Regions from separate parts of the Streptomyces sp. NBC_00223 genome, predicted to be linked through region 2. Evidence: riboswitches for the same ligand, from Rfam matches in the RefSeq annotation. Region 2 holds a riboswitch; the other holds the start of a gene.
What was found. Region 2 has a riboswitch for S-adenosylmethionine ahead of OHA30_RS07165 (aminotransferase class V-fold PLP-dependent enzyme). Riboswitches for the same ligand answer to the same signal wherever they lie in the genome.
Positions count from the first base shown of each region.

Region 1: another riboswitch for S-adenosylmethionine. It lies ahead of OHA30_RS29810 (ABC transporter substrate-binding protein); the one in region 2 lies ahead of OHA30_RS07165 (aminotransferase class V-fold PLP-dependent enzyme).

Region 1 covers NZ_CP108109.1:6,975,041-6,979,224, reverse strand. The annotation lists gene OHA30_RS29815 (ABC transporter permease) at 1-867, opposite strand, end outside; gene OHA30_RS29810 (ABC transporter substrate-binding protein) at 953-2,638, opposite strand; SAM riboswitch class IV at 3,013-3,123, opposite strand; gene OHA30_RS29805 (acyltransferase family protein) at 3,361-4,184, opposite strand, start outside.
Region 2 covers NZ_CP108109.1:1,695,965-1,700,148, reverse strand. The annotation lists gene qcrB (cytochrome bc1 complex cytochrome b subunit) at 1-224, shown strand, start outside; gene trpD (anthranilate phosphoribosyltransferase) at 505-1,575, shown strand; SAM riboswitch class IV at 1,670-1,786, shown strand; gene OHA30_RS07165 (aminotransferase class V-fold PLP-dependent enzyme) at 1,963-3,330, shown strand; gene OHA30_RS07160 (Lrp/AsnC family transcriptional regulator) at 3,438-3,719, opposite strand; gene OHA30_RS07155 (rhomboid family intramembrane serine protease) at 3,716-4,184, opposite strand, start outside.

The DNA.
Region 1 (4,184 bases), 5.3 Mb from region 2:
CGCCGGTTTGAGCGCGTGCCGGCTGATCAGCCGGAAGGGCCGTACTCCCCGGGAGCGGGCGGCGTCGACGTAGTCCGCGGAGAGCGTGCCGGTGAGGTTGGCGCGGACCAGGCGCAGCAGCACCCCGGCGACCAGCAGCCCGAGGGCCAGGCCGGGCAGCACGGCGTGCCGCAGCACGTCGGCGACCGCCGAGCCGTCACCGCTGCGCAGGGCGTCGACCAGGTAGATGCCGGTGGTGCTGATCTGGTTCTGGAGTTCGAGCTGCACCTCGGTCCCGGCCCGGCCGGAGACGGGCAGCCAGCCGAGCCAGATCGCGAAGACGAGTTTGAGCAGCAGTCCGACGAAGAACACCGGCATGGCGTAGCCGAGGATCGCCAGCAGCCGCAGTACGGCGTCGGGCGCCCGGTCCCGGTAGCGGGCGGCGACCATGCCCAGCGGCAGGCCGAGTGCGAAGGCCACCAGCAGCGCGTACCCGGCCAGTTCGAGGGTCGCGGCGCCGTAGGTGCGCAGCACCTGGGAGACGGCCTGGTTGTCGGTGGCGGTACGGCCGAAGTTCCCGGTGGCGACCGAGCGGAGGTATTCCAGGTACTGGGTGAGCAGCGGGCGGTCGTATCCGGCCTGGTGGAGTTTGGCGTGCAGCTGGTCCGGGGTGAGCCGGTCGCCGAACGCGGTGCTGATCGGGTCCCCGGTGGCCCGCATCAGAAAGAAGACGATGCTGACCAGGACGAACACGGTGGGGAAGATCAGCACGAAGCGTATGGCGAGGTAGCGGACGAGTCCGCTGCCCAGCAGCCGCCCGGCCCGGCCCGCGGCGGCCGGCGGCTGCGCGGTGTCCTCGGGCGGGTCGATGTCGACCAGTGCTGTCACGTTGTGCACCTGCTCCCGCGTGTGGTGGCCGCGGGGACGCCCGGCACCGGGCCGGGCGTCCGCGCGGACTCCGTCTGGTGGACGGTCACTTCTTGGTGAGCTCCGCCCAGCGGAACGAGTACGCGCTGGTCAGCTGGTCCGGTACGCCGCTGATGCCGGCGCGGGTCACGATCGCGGTGGAGCCCTGGAGCAGCGGCAGCAGCGGGATGGTCCGGGCGACCTTGTCCTGGATCTGCTGGATGATCGCGGTGCGCCTGGCCGGGTCGGTCTCGGTCTCCTCCTGCTTGACGAGCTTTTGGACCTCGGTGTCCTGGTAGCCGTTGGAGACCCAGCTGTTGGCGGCGTAGAAGGAGGCGAGGTAGTCGTCGGCGTCGAGGTAGTCGGCGTACCAGCCCAGCTGGTAGAGCGGGTACTGGTCGGCGACCCGGTCCTTGCCGTACTGCGCCCACTCGGTGGACTGGAGGTTGACCTTGAACAGGCCGGTGGTTTCGAGCTGGGTCTTGATCAGCGCGTACTCGTCGGAGGACGACGAGCCGTAGTGGTCGGTGTTGTACTGGAGGTTGAGCGTGACCGGGGTGGTGACGCCGGCGTCCTTGAGCTTCTTGGCGGCCGCGGCCTTGTCGGGGCCGCCGTTCTTGTCGCCGTAGAGGGGCTTGAAGGAGTCGGTGGCGCCGGTGATGCCCTCGGGCACGGAGGAGTAGAGCGCCTGGTAGGTGCTCTTGTAGACCTGCTGGGCGAGTTGGGCCCGGTCGACGGAGTCGGCGACGGCCTGCCGGACCGCGAGCGCCTTGGCCGGGTCGGCCTGCTTGGTGGCCGAACCGTAGGGCTGGGTCTTGAAGTTGAAGACGATGTAGCGGATGCCGTTGCCGGAGCCGGTGTGGACCGTGATGCCCTTCTTGGTGGACAGGTCCTGGAGGTCGGCGATGGTCAGTGTGCGGTAGACGACGTCGATGCTGCCCTGCTGGACGTCGAGCTTGAGGTTGCTGGCGTCGGTGTAGTACTTCAGCCGCACCTTCGGGGCCTTCGGGGTGCCGAGCAGGCCCTGGTAGGCGCTGTTGGCGCTGAAGGACACCAGCGAGTTCCGGTCGTAGCTGTCGATCCGGTAGGGGCCGTCCCAGGGCTTGGCGGCGATGATCGCGGTGTCGTCGAGGATCTTGTCGGCGGGGAAGACCTCTTCGTCGACGATGAGCCCGGCGCTGGTGGAGAGCACCTGCGGGAAGAGCGAGTCGTTGGCCGACTTGAGGGTGAACACCGCGGTGGCCGGGTCGGGGGCCTCGACCTTGGCGAGGTTGTGCAGCAGGGACGAGGGGCCGTTCTTGTCGGCGATCCCGAGCTGCCGGTCGAAGCTGAACTTGACGTCGGAGGAGGTCAGTTCGTGCCCGTTGGCGAACTTCAGACCGGGCTTGAGGGTCACCGTGTACTGCGTCGGGCTGCTCAGCTTGATCGACGCGGCCAGGTCGGGCGAGACATCGGAGGAACCGTTGGGGGTGCTGAGCAGGGTCGCGTAGACCTCGCTCTCGATGGTGCCGGAGCCGGCGTCCCAGGAACCGGCCGGGTCGAGGCTGGAGACCTGGTCGGTGGTGCCTATGGTGACCGCCTTGGCGCCCTGTTGCCCGGAGTCCTGGGCGCCGTCGTCAGATCTGGTGCTGGTGCACGCGGCCAGGGTGAGCAGTGCGGCCGTGCCGAGCGACACGGCGGCCAGGCCGTCGCGGACGAGCGGGCGGCGGGAGGAGCGGCCGGGAAGGGAACGCCGGGAGGAACGGAGTGTCATGGTGGGTCTCTGCTCTCGCGTCTGCGTGTGGAGGCGGGCCCGCGGCGCGTGGCGCGCCGGGCGTCGCAAGGGAGTCGGATCACGCGCCCGCCGACACGGACGCCGCCGCGCTGCCCGGCGGGGCAGCGGGTGTGGCGCCGGAAGGGGGCGGGGTCAGCGGCGTCCCGGCCGTCGTCGGGGACGGCCGGAAAGGCGGCCGCGGGGGCGGCCGGCCGAGGTCAACTCCGACAGAGCGAGCTGCACACGAGCAGCAGATCGATGTGGCGGCGGCTGAAGAGCGCCGCGGCCGGGGGCGTGGGGCGCACTGCGGCGTACGGCAACCCGATGGGCCCGGTCACGCCGTCCTCCCCCTGGTCGGTCCGGCGCTGGGCCGGTGTTCGCGCTTGCGGGACGCGGCGTCCCGCCGAGCCTTCACCTGGAGCACCTCACCGCGTCGGAGGGTTGCTGTCCGGCAAGCCAGGGCTTGAGCACCGGAACTCGTGGCGTGGGAGCAAGTTAGATCAGGCGTTCCCCGCCGGTCAAGAGCCTTCGGCAGCACCGGAGTTCGTGAGCCGTCACGCGCGTGGGCCTCAACTGCCCGACACACCGGTCGTCTTGTCGACAAAGAGAGGCGAACACGCCGTAAAAGTGCCCTTATGCGAGGAACGTTCACCTGATCGACCACCGGTCGGGGGCGACACGCCAGGCCGCTCGCGGTGCCGCCGCGTCCGCCGGCGCGACCCCTACCGCGCGCGTCCCGAAACCGCCTCGATTGCCGCCGGCGCCGGCGTGGCCGCCGAGGAGATTTTCCCGCCGCGGCGGTACCTGAACCGCCGGCAGGGCTCCTCGACGAGGTAGTACGAGGCCAGGGCCGCCGCGAAGGACGTGCCGAGCGTGGCGGGCAGCAGCATCCGGTCGACGCCGAGGTCGCTCAGCGCGTGCATCAGCGGATAGTGCCAGAGATACAGCCCGTAGCTGAGGTTGCGGCCGACCCACGCCAGCGGCAGCAGCGACAGCAGCCGGGCCAGCGGCGCGCGGGGCCGCAGTTCGAGCGAGGCGAGCAGGACCACCGTCAGCAGCGCGATCACCAGGAAGCCGACGGTGTAGACGGGCTTCGTCCAGGCGCCGGCCCCGGTGACCGGCACCCGCCAGGCGATCAGGCAGAGCAGCGCCAGCGCGGGCGGCCACAGCCGGGCCGCCCAGATGCCCAGCGTCCGCCGCCAGGGGTTGTCGGTCCCGAGCCGGGCGAGCAGGATCGCCAGTACGGCCCCGGCGAGCAGTTGGTCGGCCCGCGTGTCGGGGCCGTTGTAGATGCGGTGGGCCTGGGTGGGGTCCCACAGGTGGAAGCGCCACAGCACCGGCAGCAGCGCGAGCACGCTCACGGCGACCAGCACCGTACGGGCGGACAGCCGGCGCAGCAGGGCCAGCAGCAGCGGTGGCCACAGCAGATAGAACTGCTCCTCGACGCCGAGCGACCAGGTGTGGCCCAGGGGCGCGGTGACCCCGGAGTACGCGCCGGACTGGGCGGCCCTGACGATGTTGACCAGGGAGGCGGCGGCCAGCAGCG
Region 2 (4,184 bases):
ACGAGCCGCTCTCGCAGCAGCAGCTGCACGTGCTCACCGCGCACGCCCAGCCCAGGCCGATCCACCTCGGGCCCGAGGTCGACGAGAACGGTGTCGAGCGCAAGGCCGGCCGGATCGCCAAGGCGCAGGCGAAGCTCTCGCAGGGCTTCTACGGCGAGCACAGCCAGATTCCGAAGCCGACGGTGGAGGAGTACGAGGAGATCACGAGCGGACACGGTCACTAGGCCGCTCGCGCTGAGCGTCGCCACGACGCGGCTCCGCCGTAGGGCGTTCGGTTGTCGCCCGACCCTCCGCCGGTGACCGGTCACCCGCGCAGTTCCTCGCCCGGGGGTGCCCCCAGCGCCCCTGGGGTGGCGGGGTTCGTGAGCACAGTCGCGGTCCGTCGTGGTCGCCCGCGCAGTTCCCCGCGCCCCTTCAGAGGCGCGGGGAACTGCGCGTTTGGGTCAAGGTCGGAGCCGGTAGGCTGCACCCGCTGAGATCGTGGACCTTTTCAGGAGCGTGACCATGAGCGTTGTGAACCCCGCCGGAGGCACCCGCACGGCTTCGCGCTCCTGGCCCGACGTCCTCAGCGCCCTGATCGCGGGCCAGGACCTGAGCGGGGACGACACCGCCTGGGCGATGGACTCGATCATGAGCGGCCAGGCCACCGACGTGCAGATCGCCGGGTTCGCCATCGCGCTGCGGGTCAAGGGCGAGACCGTCGCGGAGGTCTCCGGCATGGTCCGGGCGATGTACGAGCACGCCACCACCATCCAGGTCCCCGGCCGTACCGTGGACATCGTCGGCACCGGCGGCGACCGGGCCAAGACGGTCAACATCTCCACGATGTCCTCGATAGTGGTGGCCGGCACCGGCGCGAAGGTCGTCAAGCACGGCAACCGGGCCGCCTCCTCCGCCAGCGGCGCCTCCGACGTCCTGGAGAAGCTCGGCGTCAACCTCGAACTGTCCCCGCAGCGGGTCGCCGAGGTCGCCGAGGAGGCCGGGATCACCTTCTGCTTCGCCGTGCGGTTCCACCCGTCGCTGCGCCATGTGGCCACCGCCCGCGCCGAGTTGGGGGTGGCCACCACCTTCAACTTCCTCGGGCCGCTGGCCAACCCGGCCCGCGTGCGCAGCCAGGCCACCGGTGTCGCCGACCCCCGGATGGCACCGATCCTCGCCGGGGTGCTGGCCGAACGCGGCTCCTCCGCCCTGGTGTTCCGCGGCGACGACGGCCTGGACGAGCTGACCACCACCGCCACCTCCCAGGTGTGGGAGGTGCGGGACGGCAAGGTGACACAGTCCGCCTTCGACCCCCGGGACGTCGGCCTCGACCTGGTCCCGGTCGAGGCGCTGCGCGGCGCCGACGCGTCCTACAACGCCGATGTCGCCCGGCGGCTGCTGGCCGGCGAGCGCGGGGCCGTACGGGACGCGGTGCTGCTCAATTCGGCGGCCGCGCTGACCGCGCTCGCGCCCGAGGCCGGCTCCGGGACGCTGGAGGAGCGGATCGCCGAGGGCCTGGTAACGGCCGCCGAGTCCATCGACTCCGGGGCCGCGGCCGCGGTGCTGGAGCGCTGGGTCGCGGCGAGCAACGCGTAGGCCGTACCGCCGAGTTGGCGGATCGGAACAGGGCGCCGTCCATTTCGCGGACGGCGCCTTGCGCGTACGGCCGACTGTGGCACAATCCTTTCCAGGTCACGAGTGACAGCGTCAAGGCCCCGGCTCGCTGTCCGGCAACCCTCCGTCCGAGGCGGGGTGCCCCGGGTGATGACCAGGCGGTGAGCAGCAAGGCTCACGGCAAGCCGGACTTGGGGAGTTCTTTCATGAGCAAGCGAATGCGATAGGGCCTGTCGGCCCCGGTACTGCTTTTTCGCCGTTTCCGTCGTTTCTGCAATTCCGCCCGATGCTGTTTCCGCGCCGCCCGCGCACGCTTCGCGCTGTGCCGGGCGGGTGGTGATTTCGCCTGCCTTCCTCCGGGAGTTCGCCATGACTGTGTCCATCGCTGCCACCGACCGTGAGATTTGTACCCCGCTGGGCGTTCTGGGACACGACGTCCTGGTCCCGCTCGTGACCGGCGGCGAGGTGACGTACGCGGCCCTCGACTACGCCGCCAGCGCCCCCGCCCTCCAGCGGGTGTGGGACGACGTGGCCGCGTACGCGCCCTACTACGGCAGCGTGCACCGCGGTGCCGGATACCTCTCGCAGCTGTCGACCGACCTGTTCGAGCAGAGCAGGGCCACGGTCGCGGAGTTCCTCGGGTGCCGCGAGGAGGACCAGGTCATCTTCACCCGGTCCACCACGGACTCCCTCAACCTGCTGGCCGCCGCCATCCCGGCCGGCACCCACGTCTTCGTCTTCGAGACCGAGCACCACGCGGCGCTGCTGCCCTGGCAGCGGGCGGAGGGCGCCCAGGTGACCTACCTGGACGCCCCGCGCACCCCCGAGCAGGCCGTCGCCGCCCTGGACGTGGCGCTGCACGGCGCCCCCAAGGGCCCCAAGCTGGTCTGCGTCACCGGCGCCTCCAATGTGACCGGCGAGCTGTGGCCGGTCCGCGAACTGGCCGCCGCCGCGCACCGGCACGGCGCCCGGATCGTCCTCGACGCCGCCCAGCTCGCCCCGCACCACCCGGTGGACATCGCGGCGCTCGACGTGGACTGGGTGGCCTTCTCCGGCCACAAGCTCTACGCGCCCTTCGGCTCCGGAGTGCTGGCCGGACGCGCGGACTGGCTGCGTGACGCCGATCCGTATCTCGCGGGCGGCGGCGCCACCCGCAAGGTGCAGCGCAGCGGTGACGGGGTGGACGTCGAGTGGCACACGGGCGTCGCGCGGCACGAGGCCGGATCGCCGAACGTCATCGGCGCGTACGCCATCGCGTCCGCCTGCAAGGCGCTGACCGAGGCCGGTTTCGAGCAGCTGGTCGCCCGTGAGCAGTCGCTGCTGGCCCTGCTGCGGGCCGGGCTCGCCGAGATCCCCGAGGTGCGGGTGCTCTCCCTGTTCGGGGACGAGTCCGCGCGCGTCGGTGTGCTCTCCTTCGTCGTCCAGGGCTGGAACAGCTCGCACTTCGCCGCGGCGCTCTCGGCGGAGTACGGGATCGGCGTGCGCGACGGTCTGTTCTGCGCGCACCCGCTGGTGCGGACGCTGCTGGACAGCGAGCCCGACGAGCCGGGGGAGTGCGGGGCGCCCGACGCGGCGCCGGGCGAGCGCTCGCTCAACGCGATCCGGGTCAGCTTCGGGGCGGGGACGCCCGAGGAGCACGTCACGCGCTTCGTCGCGGCGGTTCGTACGCTCGTCCGTGACGGCGCCGCTTGGCGCTACCGCACCGAGGGCGGCCGCTGCGTCCCGGCCCGCGACTGACACGTAAGACTGCCCTCGAACGCCAGGCAACCCCAGCCCGCCCGGCGTTTGAGGGCAGAATTCAGCCCGGCCGGCGTTTGAGGCCAAGCCTGCCCGGCGATTGAGGGCTACGCGTCCAGGCCGATCGCGAACGCTGCCTCAAGGTCGTGCTGCGAGTACGTGCGGAACGCGACGTGCGTATCGGTCACCTGCACTCCGGGAATCTTGCTGATCCGCCCCGGAATGATGTCCGCCAGATCGTCGTGCCGCGCCACCCGCACGAGCGCGACCAGATCGTAGTTCCCCGTCACCGAGTACACCTCACTGACGTTGTCCAGCGCCGCGATCGACTCCGCGATCTCGGGAATCCGGTCGACGGACGTCTTGATGAGCACGATCGCGGTGATCACGGCTGGATGTCTCCCTGAGTCGGCCTGATGACGAGGCTCACCTTACGCCGTGGCCGGTAGCAGACCCAGGCGCACAGGAACCCGAAGGCGAAGCCGACGACGTGCGCCAGATAGGCCACCCCGGGGCCGCCCTTCGCGGTCTGCGCGGCCAGCCACTGGAGCACGAACCAGAACCCCAGCACCATCCACGCGGGAAACCGCAGCGGGATGAAGAACAGGAACGGGAAGAGGCTGGTCACCCGGGCCTTGGGGAAGAGATACAGATACGCGCCGAGCGCCCCCGAGATCGCCCCGGACGCCCCCACCAGACTCTGTGTGTCGTCGGTGTTCGCGAAGGCGAAGCCGTAGGTGGCCAGACACCCCGCGGCCAGGTAGAACAGCGCGAATCCGACCCGGCCCATCCGGTTCTCGACGTTGTCGCCGAAGACGTAGAGGAACAGCATGTTCCCGACCAGGTGCAGCCAG